DNA from 3 places in the Bacillus sp. FJAT-45066 genome. Region 3 is predicted to be linked to each of the others. Evidence: riboswitches for the same ligand, from Rfam matches in the RefSeq annotation. Region 3 holds a riboswitch; each other region holds the start of a gene.
What was found. A riboswitch is a leader RNA that binds a small molecule or an ion and turns the genes downstream of it on or off. The one in region 3 is predicted to bind cyclic di-GMP.
Positions count from the first base shown of each region.

Region 1: another riboswitch for cyclic di-GMP. It lies ahead of CDZ92_RS19705 (sensor domain-containing protein); the one in region 3 lies ahead of CDZ92_RS19730 (DUF5667 domain-containing protein).
Region 2: another riboswitch for cyclic di-GMP. It lies ahead of CDZ92_RS19415 (ATP-binding protein); the one in region 3 lies ahead of CDZ92_RS19730 (DUF5667 domain-containing protein).

Region 1 covers NZ_NISQ01000001.1:2,907,191-2,915,328, reverse strand. Annotated here, with positions in the region: gene glmM (phosphoglucosamine mutase) at 1-656, shown strand, start outside; gene glmS (glutamine--fructose-6-phosphate transaminase (isomerizing)) at 1,106-2,911, shown strand; cyclic di-GMP riboswitch class I at 3,236-3,319, shown strand; gene CDZ92_RS19705 (sensor domain-containing protein) at 3,332-5,248, shown strand; gene CDZ92_RS14645 (zinc ribbon domain-containing protein YjdM) at 5,351-5,689, shown strand; gene CDZ92_RS20095 (hypothetical protein) at 5,745-5,921, opposite strand; gene CDZ92_RS14640 (phosphotransferase enzyme family protein) at 6,113-7,126, shown strand; gene CDZ92_RS14635 (sensor domain-containing protein) at 7,289-8,138, shown strand, end outside.
Region 2 covers NZ_NISQ01000001.1:3,881,543-3,889,680, reverse strand. Annotated here, with positions in the region: gene CDZ92_RS19440 (STAS domain-containing protein) at 11-328, opposite strand; gene CDZ92_RS19435 (FapA family protein) at 347-2,431, opposite strand; gene CDZ92_RS19430 (PP2C family protein-serine/threonine phosphatase) at 2,444-3,283, opposite strand; gene CDZ92_RS19425 (STAS domain-containing protein) at 3,283-3,600, opposite strand; gene CDZ92_RS19420 (hypothetical protein) at 3,614-4,309, opposite strand; gene CDZ92_RS19415 (ATP-binding protein) at 4,306-5,292, opposite strand; cyclic di-GMP riboswitch class I at 5,449-5,532, opposite strand; gene CDZ92_RS19410 (M20 family metallopeptidase) at 5,800-6,933, opposite strand; gene proC (pyrroline-5-carboxylate reductase) at 7,163-8,008, opposite strand.
Region 3 covers NZ_NISQ01000001.1:3,459,346-3,467,483, reverse strand. Annotated here, with positions in the region: gene CDZ92_RS17465 (hypothetical protein) at 1-149, opposite strand, end outside; gene CDZ92_RS17460 (hypothetical protein) at 235-1,098, opposite strand; gene CDZ92_RS17455 (anti-sigma-I factor RsgI family protein) at 2,455-3,573, opposite strand; gene sigI (RNA polymerase sigma-I factor) at 3,570-4,295, opposite strand; gene CDZ92_RS19730 (DUF5667 domain-containing protein) at 4,476-5,888, opposite strand; cyclic di-GMP riboswitch class I at 5,938-6,026, opposite strand; gene CDZ92_RS17440 (phospholipase D-like domain-containing protein) at 6,432-8,138, opposite strand, start outside.

The sequences.
Region 1 (8,138 bases), 550 kb from region 3:
AAGGTGCGGACATAGGATTAGCTTTCGATGGTGACGGTGATAGAATTATTGCTATAGATGAAAAAGGACAAATTGTTGATGGCGATCAAATTATGTTTATTTGTGCAAAATATTTAAACAGTCAAAATCGTTTGCGTCATAAAACGGTTGTTTCAACTGTCATGAGTAACCTTGGATTCTATAAAGGTTTAGAAGTAAATGAGATAGAAACAAAACAAACAGCAGTTGGAGATCGTTATGTTGTAGAAGAAATGAAAAAGGGTAACTATCAGCTAGGTGGAGAGCAATCCGGCCATATCATTTTCTTAGACTACATTACAACTGGTGATGGTATGTTAACAGGTTTACAGTTAGTTAACATTATGAAAGCAACGAAAAAGAGTCTTTCAGTACTTGCTTCTGAAATGAATAAATTCCCTCAGTTACTTGTTAACGTGAAAGTAACAGATAAACACCGTGTGACAGAAAATGCACGAGTTAAAGCTGTTATAGAAGATGTGGAAGCAAAAATGGCTGGAGATGGTCGAGTTCTAGTTCGTCCTTCTGGGACAGAATCTTTAGTACGTGTAATGGCAGAAGCTCCAACGGAGGAACTATGCTTTGAATATGTTAATAAAATAGTTGCGGTGGTTCAAGAAGAGATGGGTTTAGAATAGGTTAAAAGAGGTTAGAAGAAAGATATGCGTAAATGGCACCATAAGAGCCGTCAACGCATATCTTTTTTATATGAGTTTGTTTCATCTTATTACAGATTTGGAAAGAGAATGACAGTTCTATTGACGTAATTTGAATATGTGTGTAAGATTAAACATGTTATTTTAAAAAAGAAAGGAGCGACATTATTCACTATATTTTTAAAGCGCCTGAACTAAGCAACGTTCGAAAATTAGCTTAGTTGACGAGGAGGAGGATTATCGAGAAGTTCGGCGGATACCTCCCAGTTTACAACCAAACTGAAAGCATTTATTTAAAACAAAAAGGTGACTTTTTGTACAAAAGATAAGTGCATGGTTGAAAAAATGATAAAACATGAAATGTGGGGGCAAGATGGCCCTTACTTAAGGTATGTCTTCTTGTCCCTACAATTACGGGAGGAAAACAACTTATGTGCGGAATTGTTGGTTATATTGGAACTCAAGATACGAAAGAAATTTTATTAAAGGGCTTAGAAAAATTAGAATACCGTGGTTATGATTCTGCTGGTATTGCTGTAGTGAACGAAAATGGAGTTCACGTATTTAAAGAAAAAGGTCGTATCGCTGACCTACGTGAAGTAGTGAAAACGGATGTTACAGCAACAGTTGGTATTGGTCACACGCGTTGGGCAACACATGGAGTTCCAAGTAAGGTGAATGCTCATCCACACCAAAGTGAATCAAAGCGTCTTACATTAGTGCACAACGGTGTTATCGAAAACTATGCTATTCTAAAACGTGAATATCTACAAGATGTAACGCTTGTAAGTGATACAGATACAGAAGTAATCGTACAAATTATCGATAAGTTTGTTAATGAAGGAAGCACAGTGGAAGAAGCACTTCGTCAAACTCTTTCTATATTAAAAGGATCTTATGCGATTGCTTTAGTAGACAACGAAGAGCCAGATACCATTTATGTTGGAAAAAATAAAAGCCCATTATTAGTAGGTGTTGGTCAAGATAACTTTAACGTAGTTGCAAGTGATGCAATGGCAATGTTACAAGTAACGGATCAATTCGTGGAACTAATGGACAAAGAAATGGTTATCGTAAAGCGTGAATCGGTAACGATTAAAAAATTAAATGGTGAAATCGTTGAGCGTGCTCCTTACACAGCGGAGTTAGATGCTAGCGACATTGAAAAAGGCACATACCCACATTACATGTTAAAAGAAATTGATGAGCAGCCATTAGTAATGCGTAAGCTTATCCAAAAATATCAAAGTGAAAATGGCAAATTAGCAATCGATGAAAAAATCATCGGTGCTATCAACGAAGCTGATCGTTTATATATTATTGCTGCAGGTACTAGCTACCACGCAGGTCTTGTTGGAAAACAAATGATTGAACAACTTGCAAAAGTACCAGTTGAAGTACACGTAGCAAGTGAATTCAACTACAATATGCCAATCCTTTCTGAACGTCCGTTATTTATCTTTATTTCTCAGTCTGGAGAAACAGCAGATAGCCGTGCAGTATTAGTACAAGTGAAAGAATTAGGCTACAAAGCATTAACCATTACAAACGTTCCTGGATCTACACTATCTCGTGAAGCGGACTACACGTTATTATTACATGCTGGCCCTGAGATTGCTGTTGCGTCAACAAAAGCATATACAGCTCAATTAGGTGTGTTAGCTATTTTAGCTACAGTGACGGCAGAAACAAAAGGTATGGAGCTAGACTTTGATTTAGTTCAAGAGCTAGGCATCGTTGCCAATGCAATGGAAGTACTATGTAACATGAAAGAAGAAGTAGAAGATATCGCTCGCAAATTCTTATCTACAACAAGAAACTGTTTCTTTATCGGACGCACAGTAGACTTCTATGTAGGTTTAGAAGGTGCACTTAAGTTAAAAGAAATCTCATACATCCAAGCGGAAGGTTTCGCTGGTGGAGAGTTAAAACACGGTACAATCGCGTTAATTGAAGAAGGTACGCCTGTTATTGCTATTTCTACGCAGGAGCATGTAGACTTAAGCATTCGTGGAAACGTTAAAGAAGTTGTAGCACGTGGAGCTAATCCTTGCATCATCTCCATGAAAGGTTTAGAAACAGAAGAAGATAGCTTTGTTGTACCAAAAGTTTACGACTTATTATCTCCTTTAGTATCTGTAATCCCATTACAACTTATCGCTTACTACGCAGCTCTTCACAGAGACTGTGACGTAGACAAACCACGTAACCTTGCAAAATCAGTAACAGTAGAATAATAATAAATTATGGATAGGCGAAAGTAAGGATAAACATTCCTTGCTTTCGTCTTTTTTATGCTTAGAAAAATCAATAAATAACAAAATATAGGAGTATAGAACTATAAAATGAGAATCAAGTGTGATAGTATTTACTTGTGTTATATAGGAAAATATATTCAGTTAAAATCTTTGTTTTGATATTCTATAGTCGCAAATCTAGTAGTACTTAAATAGGTTTCGTCTTTTTGTGTGCTTTTAGATTGAAATGTTTTAGGGGATTGTAAAAATTAGGTACTGTCGCAAATTGTAGTAAAATGATACATTTAAAACAATATGTACGTCATTTGAAAAAGGCATACTTGTTGAAAAATAAGGACGCAAAGCCACAGGTCTAAGGTGTAATGCTATGACGGCTGGGCTACCAAAGGAGAAAAGTTAATGAAAAAGGAAAGTATAATAAATTGCTATATTCACTATAAAACCCCATTACAAATCACTCTGCTATATGTTATTGCAGGAGTTATTTGGATCTTTCTATCAGACTATTTAATTGAAAATTTTATAACAGACCCTAGATTAGGTTCCATGATATTATTCATTAAAAAAGTACTGTATGTTTTAGTAACAGCAGTGTTCTTATTTATACTTGTGTCTAAAATTTCTATGAAAGAAAAAAAGAAATCTGATCAAAAATTGAATATTAGCGAGATAGCATTGAAGTCCTCAAAAAAGGAACTAGAAGATGTTACGAGAGCACTAGATGAGTCGTCCATTATTGCTATAACAGACCATAAAGGTGTTATAACGTTTGTGAATAAACAGTTTTGTGAAATCTCAAAGTATAGTGAAGAAGAATTACTAGGCAAAGACCATCGAATAGTAAATTCAGGGTACCATCCAAAAAAGTTTTTTAAAGAAATGTGGCAAACGATTGCAATAGGGAAGACATGGCACGGGAAAATTCAGAACCGAGCGAAAGATGGTAGCATTTATTGGGTATATACAACCATTGTACCGTTTCTAAATAGTGAAGGAAAACCATATCAATATGTTTCGATTCGTAATGATATATCAGGCGAAAAGCAAGTAGAGGAAGCTTTACAAATAAGTAAACAGCGTTATCAATCGTTATATGAATACAATTATAATGCAGTCTTTACAATGGAAAAGGATGGCAACTTTTTAAGCGCTAATCCAATGTTTGAGAAAATTACAGGTTATCAAATACAAGAAGCATACGGGAAACATTACGGACAAATGGTTCTCCCTCAATGTTTAGACTATACAAATGAACAGTTTAAAAAAGCGGCGAATGGTGTGCCTCAGAGCTACGAGTGTAGAATCTATCATAAATCAGGGCGAATCATTCCGTTAAATGTAACGAATGTACCTATTATTGTAAACGGTGAAATTATTGGGGTGTATGGTATTGCAAAAGATTTAACAGATTTAAAGAAAACAGAAAACCAACTAAAAGAAAGTGAAGCAAAGTATCGATTAATTGCGGAAAATATGACAGATCTAGTGTCTATTATAGGTCCTGATAGAGTGTATCAATATGTTTCTCCTTCATACAAGTTAGTATTAGGGTTTCACCCACGAGACTTAGTAGGAAAGGATCCCTTTCATTTAATACACCAGGAAGACTTTGAAGGTGTTACTAAGAAGTTTGGAGAAGCGGTCATGTTAAAAGAAAACCGAGTTGCTGAGTTTCGCTTTAAACATGCAAACGGTCAAGATGTTTGGGTAGAAGCATATGGTAAGCCGGTATTAGATGAAGAAGGCAACCTTTTGCATATTCAAGTTATATCAAGAAATGTAACAGAGCGAAAAATGTATGAAGCAAAGTTAGCTGAAATGGCCTACCATGACCCACTTACAGGTATACCGAATCGAAGACTTTTCCAAGAAAGGCTAGATCAAAATATAAAAGATGCAGAAAGATATCATCGTAAATTTGCTCTTCTCTATATGGATATGGACAAATTTAAGCAAATTAACGATTCACTTGGGCATGATATTGGCGATGAATTGCTCGTACAGTTTGCTAAAAGAGTACAACATAGTTTAAGAGAAAGTGACACGCTAGCTCGACAAGGTGGAGATGAGTTTATCATCTTGTTATCAGAAATAAAAGAAGAGCAAGATGCGATTATGATTGCTGAAAGGATTCTAGCTTCTTTGCAAACACCTTGGAATATTGAAGGTCATGAATTTAATACGACATCTAGTATTGGAGTTGCCTATTATCCGTACCATGGAGATAGTTCGCAGGATTTAATGAGAAGAGCAGATAAAGCATTGTATGAGGCAAAAGAAGCAGGAAGAAATAATATAAAAACTTACAATGAATGATTATAAGTAAATTATAAGTAGAAGGGTATGGGTTATGGCCATACTCTTCATTTTTCTTGTGGTAAAATGAGTATGGAATGTTAGGAAAGTGAGGAAAAAGTAATGGCAACTATACCAAACTGTCCAAAATGCAGTTCAGAATATACATACGAAGATGCAATGCTTTATGTTTGCCCAGAATGTGCTCATGAGTGGTCTGTAGAATCCGAATCAGAAATGATAGAAGAGAACGTAATAAAAGATTCGAATGGAAACGTCTTGAATGATGGCGATACAGTAACTGTTATTAAAGATTTAAAAGTGAAAGGTAGCTCCTTAGTTGTGAAAATGGGTACAAGAGTAAAAAATATAAAACTAGTGGATGGCGACCATGATATTGATTGTAAAATTGACGGTCTTGGTGCAATGAAGTTAAAGTCCGAATTCGTAAAGAAAATATAAAAAAACCAATGAAGCCTATTGTTAAGCTCTATGAACACTAACAATAGGCTTTTCTTTATTCTTCGTTACTTTTTTCATCTGTTTTCTTTTTAGCCATCCAGAAAGCTAGAATGATAAGCGGAATTGCAATAAAGAATGGAATATTAATATGACTCTGTGTCACCAGTGCTAGTAGAAATAGGGCAAAAAAACCAATAACGATATAAAGACAACCTCTCCCGAACGTTTCCATTAAAAACACCCCTTTATTTTTGGTTTTACATTTTTATATACGATTCACTAGTGTAAAAAGTTTCCACGTTTCAATGTATGAATTATTTATTTTCTTCATCACTATAATTAGCTCCAATTAGATGCAGGAAATAGAAAATAGTATAACGAAATAAGACGAGGTAATTATCTTCTTTAAAGAGGTGCGTCCATATGGAAAAATGGGTTGAACAGTTGTTTAATGATGACATATTAAAAAAAGCTGCCGGTAAGTACGGTGCAGATAGTACGGAGGCAAAGAAATTAGGCGATTTTGAAAACTATGTTTTTGAAGTAACGAAGGATTCCAAACCATTTATTTTGCGCCTTACCCATAGTTCTCATAGATCAATGGAAGAAGTAGAGGCCGAATTAGATTGGATAAACTTTTTACATGCTAACGGATTAAATGTTTCTCTTGCCCATACTTCTGAAAATAGAAGATTAGTGGAGCAACTGGATGTAGGGGATTCCTCTTTTTTTGTGAGCATGTTTGATAAAGCTCCTGGTGAGTTAGTCAAAATGCAAAGTGATTTGTTTGGATCAAAACTTTTCACATTGTGGGGGAAAGTTACTGGTAAAATGCACAAAGTTACGCAAAGTTATGAAGCTAGAAGCCATAAAAGATTACGTTGGGATGATAATGATTTAATAGATTTTCATCTGTATATGCCAGAACAAAAATTAATAGCAGAGGCGGATAAGTTAGTAAATATAGTAAAAGCACTGCCACAATCGCCGGATGTGTTTAACTTAATCCATTCAGACATACATCCAGGTAACTTCTTTTACAATGAAGGTGAGATACACGTTTTTGATTTTGATGATAGTAGCTATCATTATCTTGTGAGTGACATTGCAATACCTCTTTATTATTCCGTCTGGTTTGTACACCGAGACGAAAATTTACAAAGTCGTTCTGCCTTTGGTGCAGAGATGCTATACCATTTCTTAGTTGGTTATTTAGAGGAATATGAAATGTCGGATGACTGGCTAAAGCGAATTCCACTGTTTTTAAAGCTACGCGATTATGAACTATATTCTGTTTTTCATAAAAAGTTTGATTTACAGAATATGAGTGATCGAGAAAAAGCTGTTCTAAATCAACTGAAAGAGCGACTACTAACTGATGAACTGATCGTCCAATTAGAGTATGATAATCTAATTCAAAAAGTGAGAAAAAAATAGAGTTAGAGAGAGCTGTGCGTATTGATGCACAACTCTTTTTTATTTTCCAAAATCAGTATGTCGATTTTTGTAGAAAAGTAGGGAAGTTTCCTTATATAATAGATGTAGGAAAAATACTGTCACTTTTCGTTTCTGGAAAAATCTGATAAAAAAGGTGCAAATATGCGAAACAAGGCAAAAATATTGATAGCAGTTAGTGTTATTTCTTTAAGTTTTAGTTTTTTGCATCAAATATTAATCATTAAAACAGGACTTTTCATTCACAGCGTTCTTATTATGATGGCGATTGTTTGCAGTTGGTTCATGTATAAACAACTTATAAGTCTACGACAAGACTTGAACAAACATAAAGAAGAATACAACAAGTTAAATAAAGAACTAGAAAAACTCCAATATAAAAATCAAGAATATGAAATGTTGTTCCATTCGTTAGAAGGTGCGATTTTCTCATTTGATGTAAAGACAAATGAAACATACTTCTCAAAAGGAATGGAAGACATCACTGGATATAGTGCAAATGAATTTATTCAAAACCCAAATTTTTGGAAAGCCATTATACATTCAGAAGATTTGCCAATTGTTATAAAAAATGAGCAGCAATTACGTGCAGGGGAATCAACAAGAGTAGAATATAGAATCTTGCATAAAGAGCATGGTGCCAAGTGGATCGTAAATATTTCACAACCTGTTTTAGGCGAGGATGGCTCCATTTTAAAAATAAATGGTCAATTAATTGATATTTCTGAAAGGAAACAACTGGAAGAAGAACTAAAGCAGATGGCTTTTCATGATGACTTAACGGATCTCCCTAACCGTAAAGCGTTAGACCGACATATCGAGAAAGCTTTAGCAAGGTCAAAGCGTCATCACCACAATTTTACGTTAATGTTTATCGATTTAGATGACTTCAAAATAGTGAATGACACTTTAGGACACGATGCAGGTGATATGCTACTAAAAGACGTTGTGACGAGAATAAATGCTTGTATTAGAGAAGAAGATTTAGTTGCTC
Region 2 (8,138 bases), 420 kb from region 3:
AATCGAATCGTCAGTTATTAATAAACAATTCTTCGCCGATAATTTGAGGCAATTGTAACAAGTCAAACACTTCCATTATTTCACTTCTAACATTCGAAATGGTGATTTGAATATCTTGTTCTGTTAATGTTTGAACTAAATTAATTAATAGTCCCATTCCTGTTGAATCAACAAAGGCTACATCTTTAAAGTTTATGTTCACTTTTTTAGAGTGAAGTAAATTGGGAACTAATTCGTATTCCATTACTTCTGTTCCTTCTATATCTAGATCGCCGCTTAACAGCACTTCAAGTGAACATTCATCTACTTCTAAACAATAAACAAACATTGTACACCTCCCGCATTACTATTCAAACATTATTTGTTCCTCTTCATTTAATCTCGCCTTTACATGACGCTTCGTATCTTTGAAGGTGTATTTTGCGTTGCCTATTTTAATAATAGTACCTTCCATTGCATTTTTTATCTTTATTACTTGGTCGTTAGGAACAGCAACTAATGTAGTCGTTCCCATCGTTGCACCAACTTCATTTAATTCAACACCTAATCTTCCATATACTTCTCCACCACGCAAAATACCAGATATCTTTAATGTCCCACCTGCATGAATTTTTGTGTTCACACAACTTTGTCCTAATATCAATACGTTTCCACTACAGTATAGTTTACTGTTTAGCGCACTTGAAATGGTAATATAGGAATCTGGCTCTACTGGCGCTTTGCTTATTTCGTAAAGGACTTTCATCTTTTCAGATAACATGATTAGCGCATCTATAGTCATTCTTTCTTTGGATAGTGATAGAAAAATTTGAGATAAAGTTACCGCTACTTGTCTCCATGAATCATCTACTAAAAAGTCTTCGCCTCTCTTTACTACGTCTACATATTTCTTTACTAAAGGCTTAAAGCCTTTGAATTTTTTTTCTAATAGTATGTTTATTAATGGTTGTAATCCTACAGATGTTAAATCGTTAGACTTAAAAGCTGGCGATTTCGACAACTGTTTTATTAAGGAAATTATTTTTTCAACATTCGAATGAATTAATCCGATCAAGTGTCCTAGTTCGGCGATTAGCATGTTATTCTTTCCAGCCGACAACTCCGATCCTACAACATTACTGTAGGCTATGATTCCTCCTGAAGCACTTACTTGAGAACTGTTAATAGTTTTCTCGACGGTAATATCACCATCCGCTTCAACCTTCATACCGTCTTCTATTTCACCTAAAATTTCAACATCCCCTGTAAATCTAATGTTACCACTAGCTAAATTTACATTTCCTTTATGAGTTAACTTCGAAAGAATAGATGTTGTTACATACTGGCCACGTTTTTCTATGAATGGTCTTCCGGAATCACTTGCGATTACTTTTTCTTCATGCAAGACGGTTCCTTTTGCAGTTTTCAAATGTACTGGGATTGTTTGTTTGGCAAGTAAAGGTTCATTCGTAACTGTATAACCGACCTCACCTGGAATAGGATCATGTACAATTGCGATAATCTTTCCTCTTTCAACTGTCGGAATGCGTTTCATCTCTTTAAAATCTACTGTACCGTCCTTTTTCTCTACTGGACCTGTTACTGGCTCAACATCTACCTTCACTTCGACCCAGCCATTTTTACCTTCTTTTGGTTTTAGGCCACTTGCAATTATAAACAAACCAGGTTCTAGCGTTTCAATAGCTTTGTTAATTTCGGAATGTTTAAATCCTTGTTTTACTCTTAATGCTTCTAATTTACTTAGGACTTCTGCATATGACAAGTCATTGTATTTAATTTTTTCTTCTGAAGCGGTAATTTTAATATCGAACTCCGGAGCTACATCTACTATTTTTCTATTAATTTTATAACCTGGTGTTATTTCTAGGTAAACGTTCAGCTTTTGTTCATCCATATAAGCTTTCCAATGAGATTTTATCACTTCGTCTTCAACGAGTAATTTCACTTTATCTTTACCAGTAATAATGAGTTGCTCTTCGGAAGTACTTTCATTATTTTTATATATTTTAACAGGTGGAGTTACAACGACTGTTGGAAATCTATCTTCGCCTAACTCGTAATGAAGTTCCCCATCTACCACCCATACTTTTCCAGACTTTTTAACTTCCTGTTTTACCGGTGTTTCTGAAAAGGTTGGGGTATTTTCTGTTAAGTCTTTTTGTGGAATTTCTTGATTTTCTTCTATTTCTTCAAAGTAACGGTCAACAAGTCCTTCTGTGTCTAATTGTTCCTTTTTTTCTTTATCTAATTTATCGACAGGAGATTTTTTTGTTATTTTTACGACCGCCTTCTTACCTCCAAAACCAAGCATCCCTTTTTTTCCATAGTCTACTACTTCTATTTCTACTTCCTGCATTGTAACCCCTAATAGAACAAGACCATCTTTAATTGCTGTCGTTACGTTCTTCCCACTAGAGAGAATAGTTTGCATGAGTATTACCTCCTAACAAATTAAAGGAGAAGACACGCTAGTGATATCGGTATTTTGTTTATTTACTTTTAAAATCACCATTGTGATATCATCTTTTTGAGGTGCACCATTTGTAAAGTTGTTTATAGATTCGATTACACTATTTTCTAACTGTTCTATTTCTTGATGAATGTTATCTTCTAAATGAGCAACAAGTCTAAGTAACTTGTATTGCTCACCTTGTGGATTTTCAGCCTCCACAATTCCGTCTGTGTAAAAGAAAATAGTGTCATTCTCATTAAGTGTTATAGATTCCTCTTTATAAATTTGATTTGGTAATCCACCAACCATTACCCCTTTAATAATTGGAACCTGATCCACTTTATTTTCTTTATGATTTAAGTATAAAGGAAGATTATGACCTGCATTTGCGTACGTCAACGTCATTGTGTTTGGATCCCAATCCGCACAAAATAAAGTAACAAAAGATTTTAACGTTCGTAAATCGTTATATAGTGCGTAGTTCATGGATGTTAACGTTTTACCAGGAGATTGTGTGCTTTCAGCAGCACTGCGAAATGCTCCTCGTGTTAAGATCATTAACATAGCTGCTGGTATTCCTTTTCCCATTACATCCCCTATTACAATTCTAATCTTTCCGTTAACTAGCGGATAAAAATCATAATAATCTCCTCCAATTAATCTTGCAGGGATGGATGCACCACATACTTTTCCACCGCTAAAACTAGGGGTTTTACCATTAAGCAAAGAGGTTTGTATGTTTTTTGCTAGATTGATTTCTCTCTCAAGAGATTTATATTCATTCACAGTGGGAGGAACTATATTCTCACAGTGTAATCGGTTCTTATACATTACACTACCTCCCCTTGCATAGCCTCTAAAATTTGATATAATCCTACTGTTTCAAATACTTCGTTTGTTAACTCATCCACACCTTGAAGTCTTACCTTAAAATGCTTTTCTTGAGAAACATAGACCGTATTAATAATTAACCCAATTCCTGTAGAGTCTATAAATTCAATTTCTGTTAGATCGAATACTAACGTATCTATTTCAGTTGTATCTTGTAAATATTGATCCATAGCATTACTAGTGGTAATATCCAATACTCCGTTTAAATAGAAAGTTACCATACTTCCTTCTACTTCTTTCTTAATTGTTAATCCCATACGTTGCCCTCCCTTACTTTTTAAATTGTTCTATTTGTTTAAAGAGATTTATTGAAATATCAGATAATTCACTCGATTGTTGTTGAAGTGACTTTAATAAATCAGAAAGCGTAATCGTTATTTCTGTTGTTGCAGAAGCACGATTTTGAGTAATTTCTCTAATTTTTTCTATCTTATCGATAATAGCGTTACTATTTAGTTCATTATCACTGTCATAAAAATAAGTAGTTATTTCATCAAGTAGCTCAGAAAGCTCAAGAAGTTGTTCGCGATTTTTCATTGTATCAACGGTAGATAGTTCATACATTTTCTCAACAGAGTGAGAAGAATCTGCTTCTAGAGATAAAGATAACCATTGAGTTTTTATTGCTTGTTTTTGTGTAACAGCTATAAATTCCTCACTTTTTTTAGTAATTCTACCAATTCCTTCTGAAATCTCTTTCAGTTCTGTTTCACCGTCATATATGTTACTAGGAATTAATTCTCCACCATCTAACTCAATAACTTGTTCTTTTATTACATTTATATTTTCATACAGTTGTTTATTAATAAAATTAGTAATGTAAAATATGATTACGATAGAGATAATAGAAAATATAATTAAAAACTTAGGAAAATAAAAATGGATAGTAATTGAAATTACAATAAGAAAAAACATTACAATTTTAAGCTGTTTACATATACGTTTTTGTAATGATTTTCTATTCATTTCATGCTCACTCCTTCCGAGTAAGCTTTAGGTTCATCCCCTGCTTTCACATTACAGTTATCAAAAATAATGATAAGAGTTGAACCAGTTGGGGAAGTATATAAAGCTACACTTTTAGCCATTTTCATCATTAGTGTAAATCCTTGACCTAGAGATTTTTTTGTAGAATAACCTGCTAACAATGTGTTTTTCGGTAGCTCTTTTAACGGAAAACCGGGACCTATGTCTTCTACCATTATTCTTAGTTCATTGCTATTCATACATTCCATTAACGTCATCTTTCCATGCTCAGCATGTTTAATGACGTTTGTAATTGCTTCAGAAAGAACTAACAATAACCCCATAGTTTTCGGACCAGTATACCCGCGCATATCTAGAGCTTCTTTCGTAATCGCTCTACTAGCAGGAATGTCTGCACGTTCCTTTATTACTTTCGTACAAAGGATATCGTCTGTTTTATAATTGGATATTTCTTCTTTATCAATTAATAAAAACTTACCTTGTGTTGCAGCGTAAATTACTTCTCGATAGATTTGCCACTCACTAGCTTGAGCATCACTTGTCGGACTCTTGAATTCGTTTTCAGAATGTAAGAATAAATCATCTTTATGAACATGATATACTTTTAAAAGAGCGTTTTTCATATCATTATTTACGTTTAATTCTTTTATTTCAGCAGGAATATCTTCTCTTGATTCGTTCCAAGTTAGAAGTTGCTCGCTTAAATGAATAATTTGCTCTAATCCATCACTAGATTCATTAATTTGTAACATCGGCTTGTTTAAGGAAAGATTGTATAGGTAATTGCTAACTTCTCCATTAAAATCTAAATATTGGGCTATTTTCCGTACAATAAAGCCTCTTTTAGTAATAAAAGAATATTCATTATATGTTAGCTCTTTTTGTGAGAATGGATTATTTGGGGCTTTTGTAAGTTCAATGGTTCGATTTCTATTTATAACTTTATCGATGAGCCGTTTCAATATGTTCCCTCCCTTATAAGAGAAAGTCTCCTATAAGTTCTTTTTGTCGCATACTTTTTAGGGTTATATTTAATAGATTAGTAAAAAACGCCTACCACTAGATTGGTAGGCGCTGATAATGAAGGTAAAATACCTTTTCATTTCAGTTCCAACCTTTTCGGTAACTCGGCCATCTTTGCTTAAAGCTTTAGATCCGTAGCTTTGCGTCCTTACTTTTCAGTAAGTTTGCTATTATCCAAGGTAAGGATCACACTGCAACTATTTTCCTATTAACTTAACTATACGCTAGGTGAAAAGCATATTCTATAACGGTTCTTAATATGTCCTAATATCAAAGCGAAATGTCCTAAATTATACACGATATGTCTCATTTTTCGTTTTACTTTAATGAACTATTCATGTTGAAAACTAAATTTTAATAAAGCTTGTCTCCTATTCCATGTTGGGACATCGGTTACAAGCAGTGGTAAAAAATTAGTTAGATAGAATTAATTTCATATATGAAACTCACTCAGATAATCGTTCTATTGTTTTGGCTAATAAAAGAGTACGTTCAGGAAGTGTTTTTATTTCTACATATTCATTCTCACTATGTGCATTTCCTCCAACAGGACCTAATCCATCTATTGTTGGGACCCCAGTTGCTGAGGTAAATGCTGCATCTGAACCTCCTCCTGTTGCTGTATCTTTAAACTGGAGGCCTATCTCTTTTCCAACACCTTGAATAATATCAAAGAGTTGTTCATTTTGTTCGTTTTTTTCAAGTGGCGGGCGATTAATTGCCCCTTTGTACGTTATCTCGGTACCAGACACATCATTCATCGAACAGATTTCTTTTATCTTTTGTTCTACGTATTCCGCTTGTTCTATCTCAGAAATACGAATATCAACATGTGCAACTGCCATGGGTGGTATCGTATTTACAGATGAACCACCTTCAATTAGTCCAACATTAACACTTATCCCTTTTTTATAATCTGTTAAACCATTTAGTTGAATGACTTTGTACGCTAGTTCTTCAATTGCACTGCGACCTTTTTGTGGTTCGATTCCTGCGTGAGCAGATTTCCCTTTCACGATAATTTTGTACCTACCACCACCTCGTCTAGACGAAACAAGGGAACCGTCTTTCCTCGCGGGCTCCATAATAAGGGCATATTCTTTTCCAACAGCTTCTTCTTCAATTAACTTTTTAGATTTCGGCGATCCTACTTCTTCATCACTGTTTAATATTATTTGAATGTTTTTGTAGCAGTCTTGATTTTCATATTGTAAGCCTCTAATAGCATACAACATTTCAACAAGACTAGACTTCATGTCAACAACACCAGGACCATATGCTATATCCCCTTCTAATCGAAAAGGTCGTTTTGCTACTGTCCCTTCTGGAAAAACGGTATCCATATGTGCTACTAATATAATTTTCGGATCTACTGCGTCTTTATGTTTAATGATAAGGTTGTTTCCAAACTTCTCTTCTTCTTTTACAGTAACAACAAAGCCAAGTTGCTCGTATTGCTTTTTTAAAATTCTACCTACTTTGTCTACACCTGTTTTGAAATGTGTGCCACTATCTATATTCACTAACTTTTCTATTAGTTGTAGCATTTCTTCTTGTTTTTCTCGTAAATACTTTTCCACGAAAGACAACTCCAATTTCTTCAGTTTGTTACTCTTACTTTTATAATGCGTAAGTACTAGTACTGCTATTATATCAAATATTACTATTTACGTTTAAAGTGTTAGAAAGTATTCATGAACGACACAAAAGGCTAGCAAATCACAAATAGCGATTGCTAGCCTTTTTTTATGAAATTACCTTACTAATTGAGTGCCTTTTATAATATATGACTACTACATCAAACGTAACTCAATTATAAATTAGTTCTTTTGAATTTTTTTCTTCACAAAGCTCTTTTGAACGATGGGTCGCACTTTTTATGGCAGCTGAAATGGCACTGCCTCCACCATTTTTGCGCAGGGCAGATAAACCTGCTGCCGTTGTTCCATTTGGAGATGTCACGTTTTTACGTAATTGTGAAGGGGTCTCATTTCCATCCATAATCATTTTCGCAGCGCCAAATATTGTCTGTGCCACTACTTCTCTTGTAACGGTTGGATCTAATCCAGCGTCTTTTGCTGTTTTTTCCATATGCTCCATTAAGTAATAAAAGTAGGCTGGACCACTTCCAGCAACACCAGTGAAAATATCCATCTGTTCTTCTTTTATCACATATACTTTCCCTATGGAGGACAATAACAGTTCAGTCATATTTCTATGTTGAGCTGTAGCGTTTTTTCCTAGCGATATAGCTGTCGCAGATTCACCAATTGTACTTGACGTGTTAGGCATTACTCGAATAATAGCTTGTCCATTAGGTAATCCCTCTTCCAACATTGCTGTTGAAACTCCAGCAATGACAGATAATATTAATTGATGTGGTTTTACGAATGGTTTTAAATCTTCCAAAGCTATTTCAATATCTTTCGGCTTCATCGCCAAAACAATAATATCTAACTCACTTATTAAAAGGTGATTTTTTGTTACTCCTCTTATTCCGTACATTTTTTCTAAAGATGCTAAACGGTCTATGTTGTTGCGATTACTAGCGATAATTTGATTACTTGGTAATAAGTTTGACGAAACGATTCCAGAAATCATCGCTTCTGCCATCGAACCCGCCCCAATAAATCCTATTGTTTTTCTTTTTAGCATTCGTTTCGCTCCTCGTTTTTCCGTTCAAGTTGTTTCTCCATACATAAGCGTAACATGAAGACATCCAGTTTCAAGGATATTTCAACAAGAAGTGAGCATAAGGGCCAGATAGTTAGTGTAAGCGGTAACA
Region 3 (8,138 bases):
TCTGCTCGTAGGTGCACCGTGTTCACCGTTTCGTTCGTTACATCTTTTACCGTTTGAGTAGTGCTTTGACTACTAAAATAAAACAAGCCGTAAATACATCTAGAAAGAACGATTAAGATAAAAGTAGACAGTATTAGTTTTCCTTTCAAGTTTCTTCAGTCCTTATAATGGATTTTTGGATTAACAAAGAGCCCGCCATTTGACGAGCTCCTTTTATTCAAAATTGGAAGTAGTTTATTTGTAAATCACATGATCGATGAAACGATTAATATGGTCCATGGAGTCTTCAATTGGATATATAGGATTAAAGAATAAAGCAACCACGTTTGCTTGCTTTTCTGATGTTTTCACGTTTATATATTCAAAATAAAGATTAGTAGATACAAAATGGTACATATCTAGTTCATTTGTTTTCCCTTCAAACATTAAGGCGATTTCTACGACAGAATCAGCAGGAATGCTTAATGGTAAAAGTTCATCTTTCTCTACTAGTTGTCCGTCTACTTTTATATCCGAAATGATTGGTTTAATATGATCTAATGTATAAATACTTTGTAATTCAATAGCTTCTTTCGCTTCGAATTGATAAATAAATGTATCATTTTCATTATTTATTGCTTGTGTGGAAAATTCATTTGGTAATATGTAAGGAACAAAATCATTTGTAAACACGTTTCCACCTGCAAATGTATGCTTAATAGGCGTTGTAAAATGAACTTTGTTTGGCTTTCCATCTAATAAAAGGACCATTTTATTAATCTCTATATCATGTTCGCCATCTTCTGGCATCACGTTCACCATGACGATAGAAATATAGTAACCTTTGTGCTTATGATTTTTAATTTGGTCTACTGTATTGTTTATTAATTCTGCTCTGCTATTTTCAACATTCGTGCCTTCAAACCCACCAAACTCCAAATTTGTAACTTTGCTCTTAGTGAACAACGTTACTTCAAAAGATAGTACACTTTCGCTTTCACTAGAAACGAACACTTTGTCCGCATTGGAGTAGAACTCCATTTTTCCGCTGCTCGGATTTGAGCATGCTAGTGGGATCATCATCATGATAAGTAAGATTGCATAAAGTAGTTTGCGCACAAAATTCCCTCCAAAAATTAGTATAATAGATGCTAATCTTTCCTATCATATCAAGCATCCTCCGCACCACTATATATAATTCTCTGCTAAACTAAATTTCTTCTATTAAATTTACCTATCACTAGCTACACTACCATTAAGAAGATAATGATTAATTGTTATACTAGTCCGTAAAAAATAAGAAGAAGTAAAACCTTACAAAAAAAGTTACTACTTACAAAAATTAGAAATTCTTCTATTCATAAAATATCACGACTAAACACCTATTTTCTACAATTATTCTTTCAAGAATAATTAATAGGTCTAAATGGCCAGAGTGATAATACGGGGACGGGGTTATATTTCTCATTCTTGGAATGTGAAATGTAACCCCGTCCCCAATTATTCTCATATTTACTGTTCGTTTAGTGAAAAATGAATAACGTTAGATATAAAACGTTAATTATATCAAAGGATAGGTTTACTATTCGTTTTTCGTTTAGTCATTGTACTTTTTGAACTCACTTACGTAAAAAGGTTTTATTCTCACAGAGTGAATATAGTTTCTTTATAGTTTTATAGGGTCGTCAACTACCTGGTCATCATGTGTGGTCATCTCTGTTGAAAAAAAACTGGATGATGAATAGATTAACCTGTCTGTTCACTGACAGTGTGCATTTACTCCCACAAGATAATTTCGACTTATTACGAGGACGTGTCACCGTTCGGACATCTATGTATGCATTTGCGATTGATTGAATGATATGGGCCATTTCGCACCTTGGCTTACTTAAACTATTTTATAAAAGTAGCGCTTGGATGCAAAAAGAGTAAATGTAGACTTTTAGGCTGACCAGCTGGTGGAAACGTAACGTTTTCTCTAGGGAATATGCAACTTTTTATCTGTTATGTAACTTGTAAATTAAATATATAGGGCAAATTACGGCCGCAGGGACAATTCGAGACGGGTGATAAAGTATGATAAACGCAGAACCAGAATCAACCGTTTACCACATTAATAAACAAACAGATCTTCACAAATAAGAGCAAACAGTTCGTCCTTACGTTGGCAAATCGATTTAGCCCTATTAATAGGTTGATAGACATGGCAACCGCGATCGTTAATTTCGTTTGATGAAACCGGTTTTGCTGCCGGTATCACTCAGAAAGTTCATTTATATCACGACGATCCATATGAGTCCTCTTCCCACTCTGTCCTACGCGCACTTGTAGAAGTGTACGCACAAGACGACAACAAAGAAAAGTTTATGAACGACTTTATTGCAGCATGAGTAAAAGGGATGAATACAGATCGGTTTGATTTAAAAAGGTGATTTTGGGTGAGCAGCGGGGACAGACCCTCCTGCTCCCCTAAAATCATTCTTCGTCTTCATCTTCAGCTACATCTTCTTCTTCTTCTTCTTCTTCTTCTTCCTCTTCCTCTTCTTCCTCTTCTTCCTCTTCTTCTTCTTCTTCTTCTTCTTCCTCTTCTTTACCACTTCTTCCATCATTCGTATTCTTCTTACTGTTATCTTGTTTTTCTTCAGGGGCAATATCCTTGTTATAGTCTTTATTGTTTTCCTGAGCTTTAATGGTGTCTTTGGACATGTCTTGACCATAGTTACTATTATTATGTTGGCGTTCCGAATTTTCAGGGTGATTATTGTCTAATTTCTTATTTATTGAAGGAGAAGGCTTATTCTTTTCTTCCTTCGTTTGTGGTTGTTCTTTTGTAAGATCCCTGTCTGGCAGAGCTCTTACTATTTGCTCGGTTTGATTCGAAGACTCTTGTTTTATACTAGGTTCTTTTTTTGACTTAGTTGTTTTTTCTAAAGTCTCTTTTTCTTGAGTTACTTCTTGTTTGAATAATGAAGTGTTTATCGGAATATTTGACTGGATAAATTGATCAAAAGTTGATTTATCAATCGTTCTTGTGACAACATTTGCGTCGATAGAGTGCCTATCCAAAGCTACGGTTATGTTATGTTTAACATCATTTTGCAAGTCAACTCCTTTATTTTTCAAATTTACAACAGTCACTGCAATTTGGCCTTTTTCCGTTTTACTTAAATATTGTTCTTGGACGGATATTTGAATAATATCCTGTATAATAGAGTGCATATCTTTACGTTTCCATTGTAGGACCGAGGCAACGTACTCACCTTCTTGATTTAGTCCTGCTAAATTTGTAATCTTTAAAGTTTCATCCGTATATATTTCGATACTAGGGTTAATATCTAACACTAGTACATAGGCATTCTCTTGTTTGAGAAATGAGTTTATAGATGTCACAAGTAATAGAATTGCAATGGCAGCAGCAAATGCTATATAAGGTATAGCAACTTTTGCGCGTTTTCCCTCATAAACATAATTGCTTCCAATGGTAGGCATATCTTCTTTAGATCGTGGTACGTTTTTAAACTCCCCGTTCTTACATAGTAAAACTATATATTCAGGTGTAACCTTCATAACAACACCATGATATTCATGCTTCATCCACGCTCACCTCCCTCATTGAAATCGGCTATAAAACCTGTAATCTGCTTCCACTCTGGATGAAGCTTTAAAATAATCAGGCTAATCAGGTATTTCCGATGTCTCTCAACAGTCTTTATATGATAATTAGTTCTAGAAATAAATTCAGATGAAGGAAACCTTTTCTTTCTCTTAAATATTTCTACTAAATCAGGATACTGGAAAAAATGATTTGCCATCTCAAATATTGTTTTTTTTGTACGTTTATGACGAGGAGAAAACTGTTCAAGCTCTTCAAAGTTTATTTGAAACTCTTGTAATTTTTCACTTAATTCTAGTATCTCTTCTACAAGTTCGGTTCTTTGTAAAGAATGCTGATAATTATCCAAAGATTTTTTAAAATCTAACGTATTAGCCATTACTTCTTCCTCGTTATTCGTTTCTAACCTTATATGTGTTTCTTTTTTCTCCTTACGATAAAAATCAATTAAGTCTCTCTTCATCAGTAAATAAGCAAAATTAAGAAACGTCCGACCACCATTTTCATCAAACGTATCAATTGCACGATTAAAAGCAAGTAACCCAATGCTTGATTCTTCATCATTCCAAGAAATATAACGTCTACAAAGGTTACCAACTGTACTAAGTATGTATGGTTTATAATGGCGAATTAGCTTTTCTCTAGAAAGTTCATCTCCGTTAGAAGCTTCTTTTAGATGTTTAGGAATCTTGGTACCGTTCATAACTTCTTCACCCCTAATCCCGTTTCTTCTAGTTTGATTTTGATTGATAGGAGAAAAATAATCTATAGGTAAAAATTAGACTTCTATCTCTAATACTAGATACTAGACTAGGGCCTAACCCCAAAAAGAGTTAGGCCCTATTTATATCCAATTATATCAACCCTTCAAATAATGGAGAAATCAATCGTCACCTTCGTCTTCATCTTCGTCTTCGTCTTCATCTTCGTCATCACGGTCTCTATCTTTAAGCTCTTTTTCTTTTCTTTCACTCTCTTTCTTTTCTGCTTCTTCTTTTATTTCACGTTCTTTCTTTGCTAATTCTTCTTTTCTTTCACGTTCTTTCTTTGCTAATTCTTCTTTTCTTTCACGTTCCTCCTTTGCCGCTTTTTCTTCTCTTTCACGCTCTTTCTTTTCTGCTTCTTCTTTTCTTTCACGCTCTTTCTTTTCTGCTTCTTCTTTTCTTTCACGCTCTTTCTTTTCTACTTCTTCTTTTCTTTCACGTTCTTTCTTTGTTAATTCTTCTTTTCTTTCACGCTCTTTCTTTGACGCTTTTTCTTCTGTTTCACGTTCCTTATCGGCTAATTCTTCTTTTAATTCTTGTTTCTCTTTCTTAAAATCTTCTTTTAATTTTTCCAAGTCTTCGTCTGCTTCTTCTAAAAGCTCTGCTAATTCTTTTTCAAATTCTATTTGAGTTATTTCACCATTTTGTAGTTCTTTCTCAAGCTCTAATAGTTCTTTTCTTAGCTCTTCATCTAATTCAACATATTCTTCAATTATTTCAAACTCTATTTTCTTCACTTTAATATTTTCCATTGCTTTTGTTAGCTTATCAAGTGCTTCCACATTCCCAGACTTTTCTGCTTCTTCAAGTGCTTCCTTCAAAGAATCTTGCTTTCGCTCTATCACGTTTTTAACGATGTCAGATAGATTCAGATCTAAGTCTTTAGCTATCTCGCCAAAGCCTTTATCTGACTCTAAAACTAACGCTAAGATTTCTTCCACTGATTTACCAGAAGCTTCTGCAAGCGAAATTACTTTTGCAATTTGACCAAATCCCAAATCTGCTTTTCTTAAAAGTTCAACCTTATCTGCATCTAAATCTTTTACCACATTGGCTACTAAATAAGCTTCTTGATTAGCTGACTTTACTTTCTCTTTAACTTCTTCCGCTAAATCTTTCTCCACTGAAGTACTTGTCGATATAACGGACTCTAATTTTTTAACAAGAGCTTCTTTATCATTTTCTTCAACATCTTGTGCAACAATAATTTCAGAGATAAGCTCTTGTGCATCTCCTAATTTTTGAATATAGGCATCGATTAGTTCATTTAAATACTTTTCATGTCCTTCTTCTATCATTTTCTCTGTTTCTGCTAATCTCTCTTTTGCAATCATTAATAATAGATCTGATTTAATCTGGCTATCCCATGTAAATCGTAGTTTTAATTCTTCTGCGAATCTATCAAAAATGTAATAAATAGAATCTGGTGTTATCCCAGCCTCTGCCTTACTTTCTTGCCCCTCCGCAAATACAGCAGTAGACCCAAAAATCATCGCACCTGCTAATACAATAGAAGAAAAAATCTTCTTCATCCTTTCCACTCTCCCTTTTTTCCTATTTTACGGCTACCTGTAATATATGTACGGTAGCTGGCTGACATAGGGCACTCCTGCCCATTAGTCCCTATAGCTTTGCGTCACCATCTTTCAATAGTTTTGCCTTTATCTTGTTTATGTAACTTATATTATCTATACGGTATCGTGTCGGAATTTGAGAGGGAAAATAAAAAATTTTTAAAGAACAAGGACTTTGGACCATTTAACGGGTCAAACCTGACTCCTTGTCCCTTTCCTACGTTTAGATATTCCCGATTCAGTAGATAATGGGTTGCTATAAAGGACAAATCAGGAGTTGATGGAAAAGATGATGAGACAACTTTTTTTAATGACTTAGGCAAAAACAGGGACGGGGTTACATTTCTCATCCAAAAAAGAGAAATGTAACCCCGTCCCCATATTCCCACTGGTTGACCTGTCCCACACTCCGATAAAACTTACCGCAACGGGGGTCTGGCGCCAGAAACTACCATTGCAAATAGTAGTGGGGTTTTAGATTGTTAATGTATGGATAAAAACTTAATAGTTTACTTTAAAACTATCAATATTGATTCGAGAGCCAGTTTTTCCATTCGCGATAATGCGGAAGCGAACAGGTTTATTTTCGTCAACTATGACAGAGTAAGATTCTAGTGTAGCTGTACTTTCCATTTGTTCGCCTACATTTACCCATGTAACACCGACATCTGTAGATTTCTGTAATTGCCATATTGCTCCAGTGTCAGTTCCAAAGTTTGCGTGTGAAAATGAAACAGACTTAGCGCCGATAATATCGTATAGCATGGAAATAGAGCCTACGGAACGAATACGTGCTGCACGATTACCTTCTTTTTTATCACTAGCTAATGAACCTAAGATTGCATTGTCAAACTCCCAAACACCACTTCCAAGTTGAACATTTCCCTTTGCATAAGCTGTTTTACTACCTGTCTCGAAATCTTCTTTCATAATTTCTTCATTGCCAGAAAGTGAACCTTCATAGTCCCATAGGAAGACATCTTTATAGAATTGCGCAACCTCTACATTTTCTATAATAATACCAGCTTCTCGATTATTAATAGGGCTGTTTGCTGACCAGTTAATACTTGAGATTAATACTTTGTTATCAGCAATAACACCTTTGTTATGTGTTTTATCAAGGCCAGTTCTTGTAGTATCTAATAATTTCGCCTCCATATCTAACCCTTCAGAAGCTGCAATAGTGTTAATATACTCCACTGTATGAATGTTATCACGTGGATTAGAAGGATCTAACCAAGAAGAACCTAACGACACTCTAACAGTAACTCCTCTTCTAGCTGCATCAATTACTTCCTCTAAATACACATTAGGATCAGTTTCAGGCGAACCATACATATCTCCCCAATACTTGTGTGAGTACATTTGGTCTACATATACAACATCTTTTGCTGAACGAATCATCCCAATAATAGAAGTTTCCATTAAGAAAGTGGAGTCAGGTGCTAATATTGGTGTAACTTTAAAAGAACCTGTAATTTCTTTCCTTGGGAACAATGCTGGATAATTACCTGTTGGGATTTCCAGATCTGGTTCAAATCCTGGTGAAGGTTCTCCATATCGCTCATGGCCTGGAGTATATGGGAAGCTATCACGATACAGATAATTCCAATCTGTGTTAAATGCCGTTAAGAAATGTGCCGTAACATCAGGGTTTTCAATAATGATACCCCATCCACGGTTTCCAAATGAGTTATTTACAGGGACTCCTGTCTTCTTCCAGTTCTCACTTTGGACGAATATTTTTTTATGATCCACTACTGCGTATTTTGCATGGTTCCAACGATAACGCTTATAACGTTGGTCATCTCGGTCTAAAATAATATACCGAACTTCTCCACCAGCTTGTACAATTTGTTGGGAAACATATTTAGATCCATCCTGAAGTCCCCCTACTGGTGAACCTTCAAAAAAAGCACGTACTTGAACTCCACGCTCTATTGCAGCTATTACTCTATCAAGTAAATAAGGGCTATGAAACTCGTATAAATTCAAGTCTATCGTATATTGTGCCGTATCAAGGAGTTCGGATAAAACTTCAAAACTAGAATCTGGGGAGGTATATGGCGTAACGCTTCCTTCAAATTCAAATGTTGGTGTTTCAAATCGTGATTGCCCAGCTTTATAACTTCTATAAGAAATAAAATCGCTAGCGCTGTTCGTGTCTATCCACTCACCTGTAACTTCATCTTGATTTCTAACAAGTAT